DNA from 3 places in the Yersinia kristensenii genome. Region 1 is predicted to be linked to each of the others. Evidence: predicted binding sites of a transcription regulator. Region 1 holds the regulator's gene; each other region holds the start of a gene.

Region 1 (4,294 bases):
CCTCAGCCAGCGTTTTGACCCCACCGTTAATGGCAATGGTCAGTGCCGGGAAATCACGTTTAAGCTGATAAACTCGCTCATAATCCAGTGGTGGTACTTCGCGATTTTCTTTCGGGCTGAGCCCTGAAAGCCAGGCTTTACGAGCATGAATAGTGAAAATATCACACTCACCACGGCCTGCGACGGTTTGCACGAATTCACACAAGAACTCATAGCTATCCAACTCATCAATACCAATGCGGGTTTTTACCGTAACCGGAATAGAAACCACATCGCGCATAGCTTTAATGCAATCAGCGACCAGATTGGCCTCCGCCATCAGGCAAGCCCCAAAACGGCCATTTTGTACCCGATCAGAAGGGCAACCGACATTGAGATTTATTTCATTATATCCACGCTGTTCAGCCAGTTTGGCACAATGCGCTAATGCCTGTGGATCACTGCCACCCAATTGTAATGCCACAGGATGATCTTGCTCACTGTAAGCCAGATAATCCCCTTTGCCGTGGATAATGGCACCGGTGGTCACCATTTCGGTGTACAACAAAGTCTGTTTAGTTAACAAACGATGGAAATAACGGCAATGGCGATCTGTCCAGTCGAGCATCGGCGCGACGGAAAAACGCTGCAGAGGGTAACGTGGCTTGTCTGCCTGGGTGCTGGAAAAAGTCTGAGCTTCGTGCATTTACTGTGGTTTCATCGGTTATGATTGCATCAATTACCCATTGATATGACTCATTGAGCAAACTAAACAATGGGAAGGAATCAGGGATTATACCATAGAACTTTACGATAGCCGCCTGAGTGAGTGTTGTGGCTCAAAGAGTGAAAATCTGCCACTAACTGCTGCGACTTGCCAAAATTGTGACACTCCGTAGCCTCTCGTTTTTTCATCTATCGGCGATTATCAGTAAATATGATAAAATCGACACCATTCGAATGCTGCGGGATGTATATGATGAACCCTATCAATCAGGAAAAGCTGCTTGCCCAGGCGGAAAGTCTGTGTCAACAACGTAACGTCCGGCTGACACCGCAACGTCTTGAAGTATTACGATTAATGGCACAACAACCCGGCGCAATCAGCGCTTATGACCTGTTAGATCTGCTGCGTATTTCTGAACCACAAGCAAAACCACCCACGGTTTATCGCGCTTTGGATTTCTTGCTGGAACAAGGGTTTATTCACCGCGTAGAATCAGCGAACAGCTATGTGTTGTGTCATCATTTTGAAGAACCAACTCATACTTCTGCGCTTTTTATCTGTGATCGCTGCAAGATTGTGACAGAACGCACCACCGTCGGCATCGAAGAAGCCTTGGCACTGTTAGCAAAACAGTCGGGTTTTACCCTGCGTCATAGTGTGGTTGAAGCGCATGGTTTATGTGCAGAATGTGGAGAGGTTGAAGCTTGTGAAAGCCATGAACATTGTGACCACGACCATTCTATTGTGACGAAAAAGAAATAACCTTTGCTGATAAAATCAAACTGTCGCTAGAAAAGCGGCAGTATCGAAGGGAACTCATTTATAATAACCTTTATCACCTAAACCCAATATAATGGATGCAATTCATCACATATATTACCGGTGAAAATAATAAAATAAAAAACAAGACACATCCTTGTGCCCATATCGATATAAATATAGGAGTGACAGAATAGCCTAATTAAATAAGAACACTCTTCAATGTAATGAAAACTAATATCCAATTAATAGAAAGTGCCATTTAATAATGTGTATCCTGTAAAATGAGAGACCCGATAAATTTATATCAATATCAGTTTAAATCCATTTAAGGCTGTTACCAGCGATACTTACTGTGGTCTTCCCAGGCTTTAACTTCTTTCTCGGCTTGCTCTTTCTGATAGCCGTATTTCTCCTGGATTTTACCCACCAACTGGTCACGCTTACCTTCAATGACGGTGAGGTCATCATCAGTCAGCTTGCCCCATTTCTCTTTCACTTTACCTTTAAACTGCTTCCAGTTACCGTCGGCTTGATCTTTATTCATAATATCTCCGTTACCTTAGGATTAGTCAGTTTATTTAATTTAGCACGGTAAATAGATGTTATTACTCAAAACAACTTTAACTTAAATTAGTTATTCTTAGTCATAATTTAAATTAAACGTTGTTGCTTCGCTTACCGTATGAATAACTATAGCAGAGGATACCAATAATTAAAGTCAGATTAATATTAATCACTATCATTACAGTAAAAAATAGAAAACAAAAAATCGTAATATTCAGTTAAAACAGCAAGTAATAAGTTATTATCGGAATGTTCTCAAACTAGCTTGAATTAAATATTAGAGGGATTAAATGCTTTATATACCCTTCTCACTGAAGGGTATATAAATAAAGGTTAAAATCAGATCCAGTCGCCATTGCGGATGACACCAACGGCCAATCCTTCAATAGTAAAGTTTTGCTCACGCAGATCGACAACAATCGGCTGGAACTCACTGTTTTCTGGTAGAAGTTGTACGATATTACCTTGTTTTTTCAAGCGTTTTACCGTCACTTCATCATCAATGCGCGCAACGACCACTTGCCCATTACGCACATCCTGAGTTTTATGTACCGCCAATAAGTCACCATCCAGAATACCGATATCTCTCATCGACATCCCATTAACCCGCAGTAAAAAATCCGCACTCGGCTTAAACATGGAAGGATCAACTTTGTAATGCCCTTCGATGTGTTGTTGGGCTAACAGCGGCTCACCTGCGGCAACCCGGCCAATCAGTGGCAGACCATCTTCTTCTTCCATCAATAGACGGATACCACGGGAAGCGCCGGAGACTATCTCGATAACGCCCTTACGGGCCAGTGCTTTTAAATGCTCTTCAGCGGCGTTAGGAGAGCGAAACCCCAGACGCTGCGCAATTTCGGCACGGGTCGGTGGCATACCTGTTTGCGCTAGGTGGTCGCGCACCAGGTCATAAACCTCTTGCTGTCTGGTAGTAAGTGCTTTCATTCCGCCCCCTGTTTGTTTATACAGTCTTGCTGTGAGTATATACAGGTAAGCGGGTATTGGGAACCAAAGAGTGAATAAAAACAGGGATTAATCACTGTTTACATCAACAGCGTTGTTAGCGCCATGATTAACCGACATGTTGCCAAAGCACGGTTATCCATATAAATAGTGCCAACAAAATGGCCAGAGACACGGCGGCAGAGCCCATATCCTTAGCCCGGCCTGACAGTGCGTGAAACTCACTGCCTATACGGTCCACCACGGCTTCTATGGCGCTATTAATGATTTCGATAATAATCACTAAAACAACACTGCCAATCAATAAAATCCGTGTTATAGCATCTACATCTAGCCAGAAGGCCAGTATGATAGCGAGTATGGCAGCCACCGCTTCTTGACGAAATGCGGCTTCATTTTTCCAGGCTGCGGCTAAGCCTTTAACAGAATAACCCGCTGCTTTATAGATTCGGGTTAATCCTGTTGATTGATTCGCCATATTTTATTGCCTTTATCTTAAGTTAATGATGATTTTTGCCGCTTTCTGTTGTCTCATCACCACAGATCTCAAAACCACTTTCTGGTATCCTTGCGACGAATTGCTAACAAGAGGCTTCATGTAGTTATGTCAGGTTGGCGTAAAATATATTATAAGTTGTTGAATTTACCACTTAAACTGTTGGTAAAAAGCAAGGTTATTCCGGCAGATCCTGTGACTGAGTTAGGGTTAGACCCATCTCGTCCTATTCTGTACGTTTTACCTTACAATTCTAAGGCTGATTTGCTGACTTTGCGAGCGCAATGTCAGGCGCAGGATCTGCCCGACCCATTGATTCCATTGGAAATCGATGGCGTGCAACTTCCCAGTCATGTCTTTATCGATAACGGCCCGCGGGTGTTTCGCTATTACGCCCCGAAACAGGAATCGGTCAAGCTATTCCACGATTATCTGGATCTGCATCGCAATAATCCGGAGCTGGATATCCAAATGCTGCCGGTTTCGGTGATGTTTGGCCGCTCTCCGGGGCGTGAAGGCCATGGTACGCCACATCTGCGTGTGCTAAACGGCGTGGAGAAATTCTTTGCTGTTTTGTGGCTGGGCCGCGATAGCTTTGTGCGTTTTTCCACCACGGTATCACTGCGCCGAATGGCCAGTGAGCATGGTACGGATAAAACCATCGCCCATAAATTGGCGCGTGTAGCGCGGATGCATTTCTCGCGTCAGCGTTTGGCTGCTGTGGGCCCGAGCCTACCGGCCCGTCAAGATTTGTTCAAAAAACTGTTAACCTCCAAAGCCATTGAAAAAGCTGTCGCGGA
Region 2 (4,294 bases), 1.1 Mb from region 1:
AGTATGATTTATATTGGCAACCTAGGGCGCGAGCTAAGTATCGCCGCCGCGGAGCTGTCATTGCACGAAAAACTGGCAATAATGGAAAGTAAGATTGGCAGAAAAATCATTGATGCCGCTATTGTCAGCCCGCGTATTGATATCAGCGGAGTTACGGACAGAATCATTGTACAGCAGCCCTTGGAAGCCAAAGATATCCCCTATCGCCATGACAGGGAGCTACTGCGCCTGGCGCTGGAAACCACCTTACAGCAATTGGGTGGCGTAAGTTCTGTGTCAGTGGGCTAGCCCAGTGAGTTACGAAATTTTTCTTCTAAAGCCGCAGTATCATTCATGTGGATGTATAGCTCTTCCACTTTAGTACGCGCCCACGGAGTTCGCCGCAAAAATTTCAAACTAGATTTAATGCTCGGATCGCTGATGAAACAGTTGATCCGAATGCGGTGTGCCAACTCTTCCCAGCCATAGTGCTCGACCAATTTGGTCAACAATTGTTCAAGGGTAATGCCGTGTAACGGATCTTTTGATACATGGTCGTTCATCATTTTCCCTTTTTATTTATCTATTAACCCTAAATTTAGCGGCACACCTTACGAGGAATCGAGGTATGCCGCAAGCTATTAAGATATGGCGATAAACTGCTGGCGCAGCTGATGTACCTGATCGCGTAATTCTGCCGCCTGTTCGAACTCCAGATTTTGCGCGTGAGTGTACATTTTCGCTTCCAACTCCCGGATTTTTTGATCAAGCGCTTTCGGTGCCAGAGATTGATAATCATGGGTATCAACCACTTTACCGCCCCGCCCTTTCCCTTTGCCACGCAGTGAAGGTTGGCCCAATTGCAGAATATCGCCGACTTTCTTGTTGAGCCCCTGTGGAATAATGCCACGCTCTTCATTGTAAGTTTGCTGCTTAGCCCGACGCCGCTGCGTTTCGCCAATGGCTTTTTCCATCGAGGCTGTAATTCTGTCGCCATAAAGAATAGCTTTACCATTGAGGTTACGTGCTGCACGGCCAATGGTCTGGATTAAGGAGCGCTCAGAGCGCAGGAAACCTTCTTTATCCGCATCAAGGATAGCGACGAGAGAAACCTCCGGCATATCCAGCCCTTCTCGCAGTAAGTTGATCCCCACCAGCACATCAAACTCGCCCAGCCGCAAATCGCGGATAATCTCTACGCGCTCAACGGTATCAATATCCGAATGCAAGTAACGTACCCGCGCACCATGTTCTACCAGATACTCAGTTAAATCTTCAGCCATCCGCTTAGTCAGCGTGGTCACCAGTACCCGCTCATTAATCGCGGCGCGGATGCGGATCTCTGACAGCAAATCATCCACCTGTGTTGCCACAGGGCGCACCTCAATCAATGGGTCGAGCAAGCCAGTTGGGCGCACCACCTGCTCAATAATATCGCCACCGGATTTCTCCAGTTCATATTTGCCTGGTGTAGCCGAAACATAAATGGTCTGGGGCGCCAGAGCTTCGAATTCTTCAAAACGCATAGGGCGGTTATCCAGCGCCGATGGCAGTCGGAAGCCATATTCCACCAATGTTTCTTTACGCGAACGGTCACCTTTGTACATCCCACCGATTTGCGGGATAGTGACGTGAGATTCATCAACAATCAGCAAACCATCCGCCGGTAAGTAATCGAAGAGTGTTGGCGGCGCTTCACCCGGCCCACGGCCAGAAAGATAGCGAGAATAGTTTTCAATGCCGGAGCAATAGCCCAGCTCATTCATCATTTCCAAGTCAAACTGAGTTCGCTGCGTAATACGCTGTTCTTCAACCAATTTGTTGTTGGCTAATAGCACCTGACGCCGCTCAGCCAGCTCAACTTTGATGTCTTCCATTGCCTGTAAAATTCGCTCCCTCGGGGTCACATAGTGCGTTTTAGGATAAACAGTAAAACGGGGAACTTCGTGCTGTAACTGGCCAGTGAGTGGATCAAAGATGGATAAGCGCTCGACTTCCTCATCAAATAACTCAACCCGCACAGCCCATTCATCAGATTCCGCCGGGAAGATGTCGATAACCTCACCACGTACCCGGAAAGTACCGCGTTGAAATACCTGATCATTGCGACTGTATTGCAACTCTGACAAACGCCGTAAAATTGCGCGCTGATCAATTATCATGCCCTTGGTTAAATGCAGCATCATTTTCAGGTATAAATCAGGGTCACCCAAACCATAAATGGCAGAGACCGAGGCCACCACCACGACATCACGCCGCTCCAGCAGGGCCTTAGTCGCCGATAGCCGCATTTGCTCGATATGCTCGTTTACCGAGGCATCTTTCTCAATAAAGGTATCAGAGCTTGGGACATAGGCTTCAGGCTGATAATAGTCATAGTAAGAGACGAAATATTCTACTGCGTTATCGGGGAAAAACTCTTTCATCTCGCCATAAAGCTGTGCCGCCAAGGTTTTGTTGGGCGCTAGCACCATCGTGGGTCGATTCAAATCAGCAATAACATTGGCAACCGTAAAGGTTTTACCCGAGCCCGTCACCCCTAACAGCGTTTGGTGGGCCAGACCATTTTCCAGCCCCTCCTCCAGTTTACGGATGGCCTCAGGCTGGTCACCTGCTGGCTTAAACTCAGAATGTAGTTTGAATAATTTACTCATGAATTTGTTACCCGCCGGAGAAATACACACTGTCAGGAGGCTAATTATGAAAGCCCCATAGATTTTTGCCACTGCTATGATACTGGATATAAAACCAGCTTCAAGCAGCAAAATGCCGAAATATCTCTCAATGCGAGAACCTTTGCATTATTTCAGTGACATGCTACTAACATTTGCACCCTCAACGTATTCTTATCCCCAGCCGTTAACATAAATATATTACTGATAGTTAATTGATTAAAGATCATCCATATATACAAGCCATATTTTTTGAATGCTTGATTTTAGTTAACACATTGAAATAAAAGTATTTTATTAAAAAGTCGAGAATCCGGACAACACGAGCGGAAGCCGCGCCCGCTCTCGTCTGCCTTTAGTTTTCTATGGCTAATGCACAAGGTTATCCACAGGAATGGTGGATAACTCATTCAACCCCATGAGGGCCGCGTGTTGGCGAAAAGCAAAGCTTAGCGATGTAATAGTGACAAACTGGCTTTTTTAGTGTTTTTTTTACATTTTTATTTCACCGCATATTTCAATTAATGCTAACAAATCTATTTGCTAATTCTATAATCTCAACATTCCAGGTGTACCAACTCAACACTCACCGGCGTGACTATATCGTTTGCACCATGTTCTACTTGATAGCACTGCTTAAGTGCAAAAAATGCCGGTTCCTCTCCTATCCCCCCGCAGTTTGAGCTATTTGTGTGTATTCTCGCGCACCAAAACCATTTACAGCCCATTAACATACCTATTTTGGCTCGGTTCGCCACAACTTGGCCCAAGAGTTGCTTGATCTTGGTAGATAGTGACTTGCAACCCCTCATCAGAAAGGTGGTTTTTTATGCTGTGCTGCCGCTATCCAGTATTCAGATTTGCTGGTTAATCCTTCACTAGCCGTTACAGAACACCGGGATACCTGTGAACAACTGAGACTGACTAAGGAGAAGCACTGATGCTAAGTTTAACCGCTGTAAATCAATACTATGGGCAGAATCATATCCTTTGGGATATCAATCTGGAGATTCCACGCGGTCAATGTACTTGTCTGATTGGCCGTAACGGCGTCGGGAAAACCACATTAATTAATTGCATCATGGGCCATCTGCCCATTAAAAGTGGCACCATGATCTGGCAGCCTAACCATGAACCACCACAGAATTTGCTACAGCAGCCAGTCGAGGGGCGGACAGCACTGGGCATCGGCTATGTTCCTCAAGGACAACAGATATTTTCCCAAATGAGTGTTGAGGAAAATATGTTGATAGCCGTATTGGCGGGCCGCCATAAATCGCGCCATATTCCGAGCTGGGTGTTTGAGTTGTTTCCCCAGTTATATGACAAACGCCGTCTGCGGGGTGGCGAACTCAGCCGCCATCAGCAGCAACAATTGGCCATTGCCCGCGCACTGGTAGCCGAGCCGGAACTGCTTATCCTTGATGAGCCGGGTTGCGGCGTGTTACCGCCACTGTGTGAAGAGATGGGTAATATTTTGCACCAGCTCAGCCATAGCCTTGGCATGACGGTATTATTAGTCGAACATAGATTGCCATTTATTCAACATGTTGCGGATAGATTCTGTCTGATGGCAGGCGGCAGGAATGTGGCGCAAGGGACGTTAGATCAATTGGATGAAAATATGATTATTGAGCATTTAG
Region 3 (4,294 bases), 2.1 Mb from region 1:
AAGAATTTCAGCGGGTTAATACCGGTGAAAGACAGCAGCACGCCGTGTACCACAAACATAATGGCCAGGCCAAGATAAGAGGCAACAACAAAACTACCCAGCTTGATAATATCTTGGATATTAGAACCGGCAACCACTTTGGTCATCAAGGCCAGTACGCCGTAAGGGGTCAATTTCATCACCAGACGCACCAACTTCATCACCCAAGCTTGCAGCGTATCGATAGCTACTAACACACGTTGGCCTTTCTCTACATCATCTTTCAGTAATTGCAGGGAAGCTATTCCCAGGAAAGTGGCAAAGATAACCACACTGATGATTGAGGTTGGGCTAGCACCGGTCAAATCGGCAAACGGGTTTTTCGGGATAAAGGAGAGAATCAACTGAGGGATTGTCAGATCAGTCACTTTACCAAGGTAATTGCTTTCGATAGCACTCAAACGCGCTGATTCTTGTGTACCTTGCACCAGACCATCAGCCGTTAAGCCAAATAGATTGGTCACCAGCACACCGACCAGAGCTGCGATTAATGTAGTGAATAGCAATGTACCTATGGTCAATACACTGATTTTACCCAATGAAGAGGCATTATGAAGTTTGGCAACCGCACTTAAGATTGAGGCGAATACCAGTGGCATAACAATCATCTGCAGTAATTGCACATAGCCATTACCCACGATATTAAACCAAGTGATCGACTCTTTCAGTACCGGATTATCTGAGCCATAGGCCCATTGTAGCCCGAGACCAAATAGTACACCCAACCCCAGACCGGCCAAGACTTTCTTGGACAGACTCCATTGTTTATGCCGGGTTTGTGCCAACAGTAATAGCAGTGCTACAAATAACAGCACGTTAATCACAAGCGGTAGGTTCATCCCCAAATCTCCAAATTATTATTTTAAATACTGGCCACATATTCTATTTCTATTTTTATCTAGAATAGAGCCACGCACAGACAACTGCGCAAATTAGTCGCGTATGTTAGCAGTTACTTAGGAGACTCACTTATACTCAAAAAGAATGTTATATAAAATTCTTGCATTATTTGTATGTAATTAGCACAAATTGGTTATTATTTAACCGTTAAAGTGTGATCAAAATCTAAAATTCTTCAATTGCTCCATATAGGATTGCAGAGGAATCGTTGTGTCAGTTTGCCAATAGACAGAAAAACAAACTAATAGAACACATAATACGCGCTCTAATTGATTACCTTTTTGTGGCCGTAATATAGGAATAGAAAAACGCCAACGGCATGGCCATAAGAGCGGGACACCGGCAGGTGTAATCATATCGGCCAATAGATGACTGAAATAGCCAATAATCATTGCGTGAAATGCATCCGCGGGAATAATCCAGTCGCGAGAAATATCCATTTGAAAAAGCGCGATACCACCGAGCACCGCCAACAGGCTATGAGTAAACCCGCGATGGCCAAATGCACGAGCAATAGGTGTGGATATCCACTTTAATCTCTGACCAAGGATTGATTTGGGGTGATCAATGTCTGGCAGCAGGGAAGTTAGCAGGGTGCCAGGAATAATATGCCACCAATCGCCATGTGCCAGTTCAGGCGTGAGGCCGACTTTCTTGGCAAAAATAACGCAGGCGACAGAAAAAATAAGGTGTCCTTCCCCTGTCATACTTGAATTCCGAATCTGTAGCTGTTGATTTATCCAGTATATGAGATTTTTAATGACATGAATAGCCGTTACGCTGTAACTAAATGTCTCATTTTACGTGGACTAAGGAAGTGTCATTTAACATGAGGTTCAATCATGTGAATATCGGGTTTTGGGATGAATTAACGGAATCAGGTAGGGGGGCAATTTTGCTACAACCGTTCCCACACAGGGATGGGCCTAAAAAAGGGGAAAAGCAACGGGTAGTCAGCTTTTCCCCAAAGTCATGCGGGTGGGGCATAATTAACAAATAATGATGAGGGTACTAATAACTACAGATCTATTCACAATTACAGATTTATTAACAGCTACAGATTTATTAATATCGACAGGTCATTTTAGCCGGTCGAAATTAGAAAGTGTACTGCACACCAACACGGTAACGTGTTTGGCGCTCATCAGTTGATTTGCTGCCAGGGACGTTACCGATAGCCACGTAAGGCTTCCAGCTTTTATCCCATTTGTAGGCAATTTTCACATCATGAGCCCATTCGTATTTTTCTTTATTGGCCAGAATTTCGTCTTCAGATTTTTTGTAGTTCAGCTCGTATTCAGCTGAATAATCTTTCAAGAAATTATAAGCAAATAACATGGTGAACTCATGGCCTTTCTCAGTTTTTTTAGTCTGAGCAGGTTGGTTACGTTTGTAATATGGGCGGTAACGTAGTGATGTTGAAAAATCATCAGTGAAGGACACTTTACCGCGCAAATATGGACGGTAATTATTGGAGTCTGAGGTTGAATCTAATGAGAAACCTGGCTCAACTTGGAAAGTTTTGTTGATTTTGTAAACATAGCTAGCAACGACTTCGGTGCCATTACTCACTTGTTCATTGAATGGTTTATTTGGAGTGGTGTCAGAGCTGTGCTGGCCCCATTTCCCTTCTAAAGACAAACCAAAGCCATTAGCAAAGCGGTTGGAAATCAGCAAACGATCTTTATGATCAGATTTACTGGTGTCCTTCATTTCGTGTCGGTAGTCAATTGTTGTTGCAACAGAACTAAAGCTGATTACAGATGCCACTGCCAGAGTCAGTAGTTTAAATTTCATTTTTATATAATCCCAGGGGTTATGGTTATTTAAATCAAAATCAATTAACAATTCTATAAAAAATCAACATACGACTAAAAAACAAGCTCACAAACAAAGAAACGACGTTTCATTTATTGTGAATATACATTCTATTTATATTAATAATTATTTTTGTGATCCATGTCTGTGTTGGCAATTAATTTTCTAAACAGATATTAAATTGTGATGCCGATCTAATTGGCTATTTATTTTGTTTAAAACAAAAGAACCCTGCCAAATTAATGGCAGGGTTTAATAGTTACTTAAGTTAAATTTAGTCTGATTTATTAACGCATGGCGCGTTTCAGAATACGGTCACCTTGTTTATTAAAATATTCCGCGGTTTCTTGTACAGTCTTCTGACCATAATCTATATATTGGATGGCATCACCGAATAGTGAAACAATCTGTGGGTCATCAAAGTATGGTGAAGTTGTCATTTTATGTGGCAATTCCAATGCCATATTTAAACCGGCAACAGAAGGATCTTCATCTTTAATCACGCCGGTAGCGCGTAGTTGGGTCACTGCGGCCGCACTTAATGGGACGCCACGCTCCAGACCTAATGCCTCAATCCCTTCTTTGCTGTTCAATAAGAAGTTGATTAGCATAGCACTTTCTTGTGGATACTTAGTTGATTTACCAATTGAAAGCATTTGTGCTGGTTTAAAGAATAAGCCGGCATCTTTTGCTCCTGGCAACATCGGATAGGGGCCAAGCACCAATTTAGCGGGTTTGGTCAGGTTATCCGAATACTTAGTTATAGTGGAGTTCCACATATAAGTACCCGCCCATTCACCATTAATCCATGGCTTCATTTCATACATATTACTCTTACCGAATGAAGCATAGTATTTAGTGGATGGCATAACATGATTATCGACCATGGTTTTATACATAGTAAAGAATTCGACCCACTGTTCTGGTGTATAGGCAAATTTCTTATTAGCTTCATCAATGGTCGGAATGTTGTATTTTTGCGTCATATATGAGCGGATTAACGCTAAAGTATCCTGATGCTCTAATACCACTGGATAATATTGGTCACCCAGTTTTTCTTTGAATACTTTACCTGCCGCAAGTAACTCATCCCAAGTTTTAGGATATTCTAAGCCAGCTTTAGCCCAGGTCGCATCATTGAAATAGAAAATACGCGCAGTCACTGAAATTGGAATACCATTCAACTTGCCATTAACGGTGGTTTGTTGCAGTTCTTTCGGATCAAATTGCGATAAATCTAATTGTTCTTTTACGCTAAACAAATTATAGAATCCGGTACCGTCTTTAGAGAAGATAGGCAACCAGTTCCAGTTAGTTTGCATAACATCGGGTTCAGTTCCACCGGCAATCTGCGTGGTCAGACGAGATAAATGACCATCCCAACCGGTGTATTCTGCTTTAACATTAATATTCGGATGTTGTTTGTGGAATTCTTCTAATGCTTTCAAGGTAACTTGGTGGCGGCCATTACCACCCCACCATGACATGCGTAAATTAACCTCGTCCTGTGCTGCAAAGGCTTGATGTGATAATAGTG

Evidence for each region. Region 1 encodes LexA, which represses DNA repair genes until DNA is damaged. Its sites were predicted from a motif close to TNCTGTATGTACATACAGNA; they were not measured.
Region 2: the regulator LexA is predicted to act here: its motif matches at 2,714-2,733, upstream of uvrB (excinuclease ABC subunit UvrB).
Region 3: the regulator LexA is predicted to act here: its motif matches at 1,666-1,685, upstream of DX162_RS17465 (metal-dependent hydrolase).

The regions. Positions count from the first base shown of each region.
Region 1 is NZ_UHIY01000001.1:1,694,540-1,698,833, reverse strand. It holds gene dusA (tRNA dihydrouridine(20/20a) synthase DusA) at 1-685, opposite strand, end outside; gene zur (zinc uptake transcriptional repressor Zur) at 959-1,468, shown strand; gene DX162_RS07800 (CsbD family protein) at 1,803-2,012, opposite strand; gene lexA (transcriptional repressor LexA) at 2,372-2,980, opposite strand; gene DX162_RS07790 (diacylglycerol kinase) at 3,108-3,476, opposite strand; gene plsB (glycerol-3-phosphate 1-O-acyltransferase PlsB) at 3,603-4,294, shown strand, end outside.
Region 2 is NZ_UHIY01000001.1:2,801,751-2,806,044, reverse strand. It holds gene yvcK (uridine diphosphate-N-acetylglucosamine-binding protein YvcK) at 1-288, shown strand, start outside; gene DX162_RS12790 (VF530 family protein) at 285-542, opposite strand; gene uvrB (excinuclease ABC subunit UvrB) at 621-2,633, opposite strand; gene DX162_RS12775 (ABC transporter ATP-binding protein) at 3,592-4,294, shown strand, end outside.
Region 3 is NZ_UHIY01000001.1:3,804,547-3,808,840, reverse strand. It holds gene DX162_RS17470 (L-cystine transporter) at 1-878, opposite strand, end outside; gene DX162_RS17465 (metal-dependent hydrolase) at 1,098-1,646, opposite strand; gene DX162_RS17460 (oligogalacturonate-specific porin KdgM family protein) at 2,038-2,736, opposite strand; gene DX162_RS17455 (ABC transporter substrate-binding protein) at 3,045-4,294, opposite strand, start outside.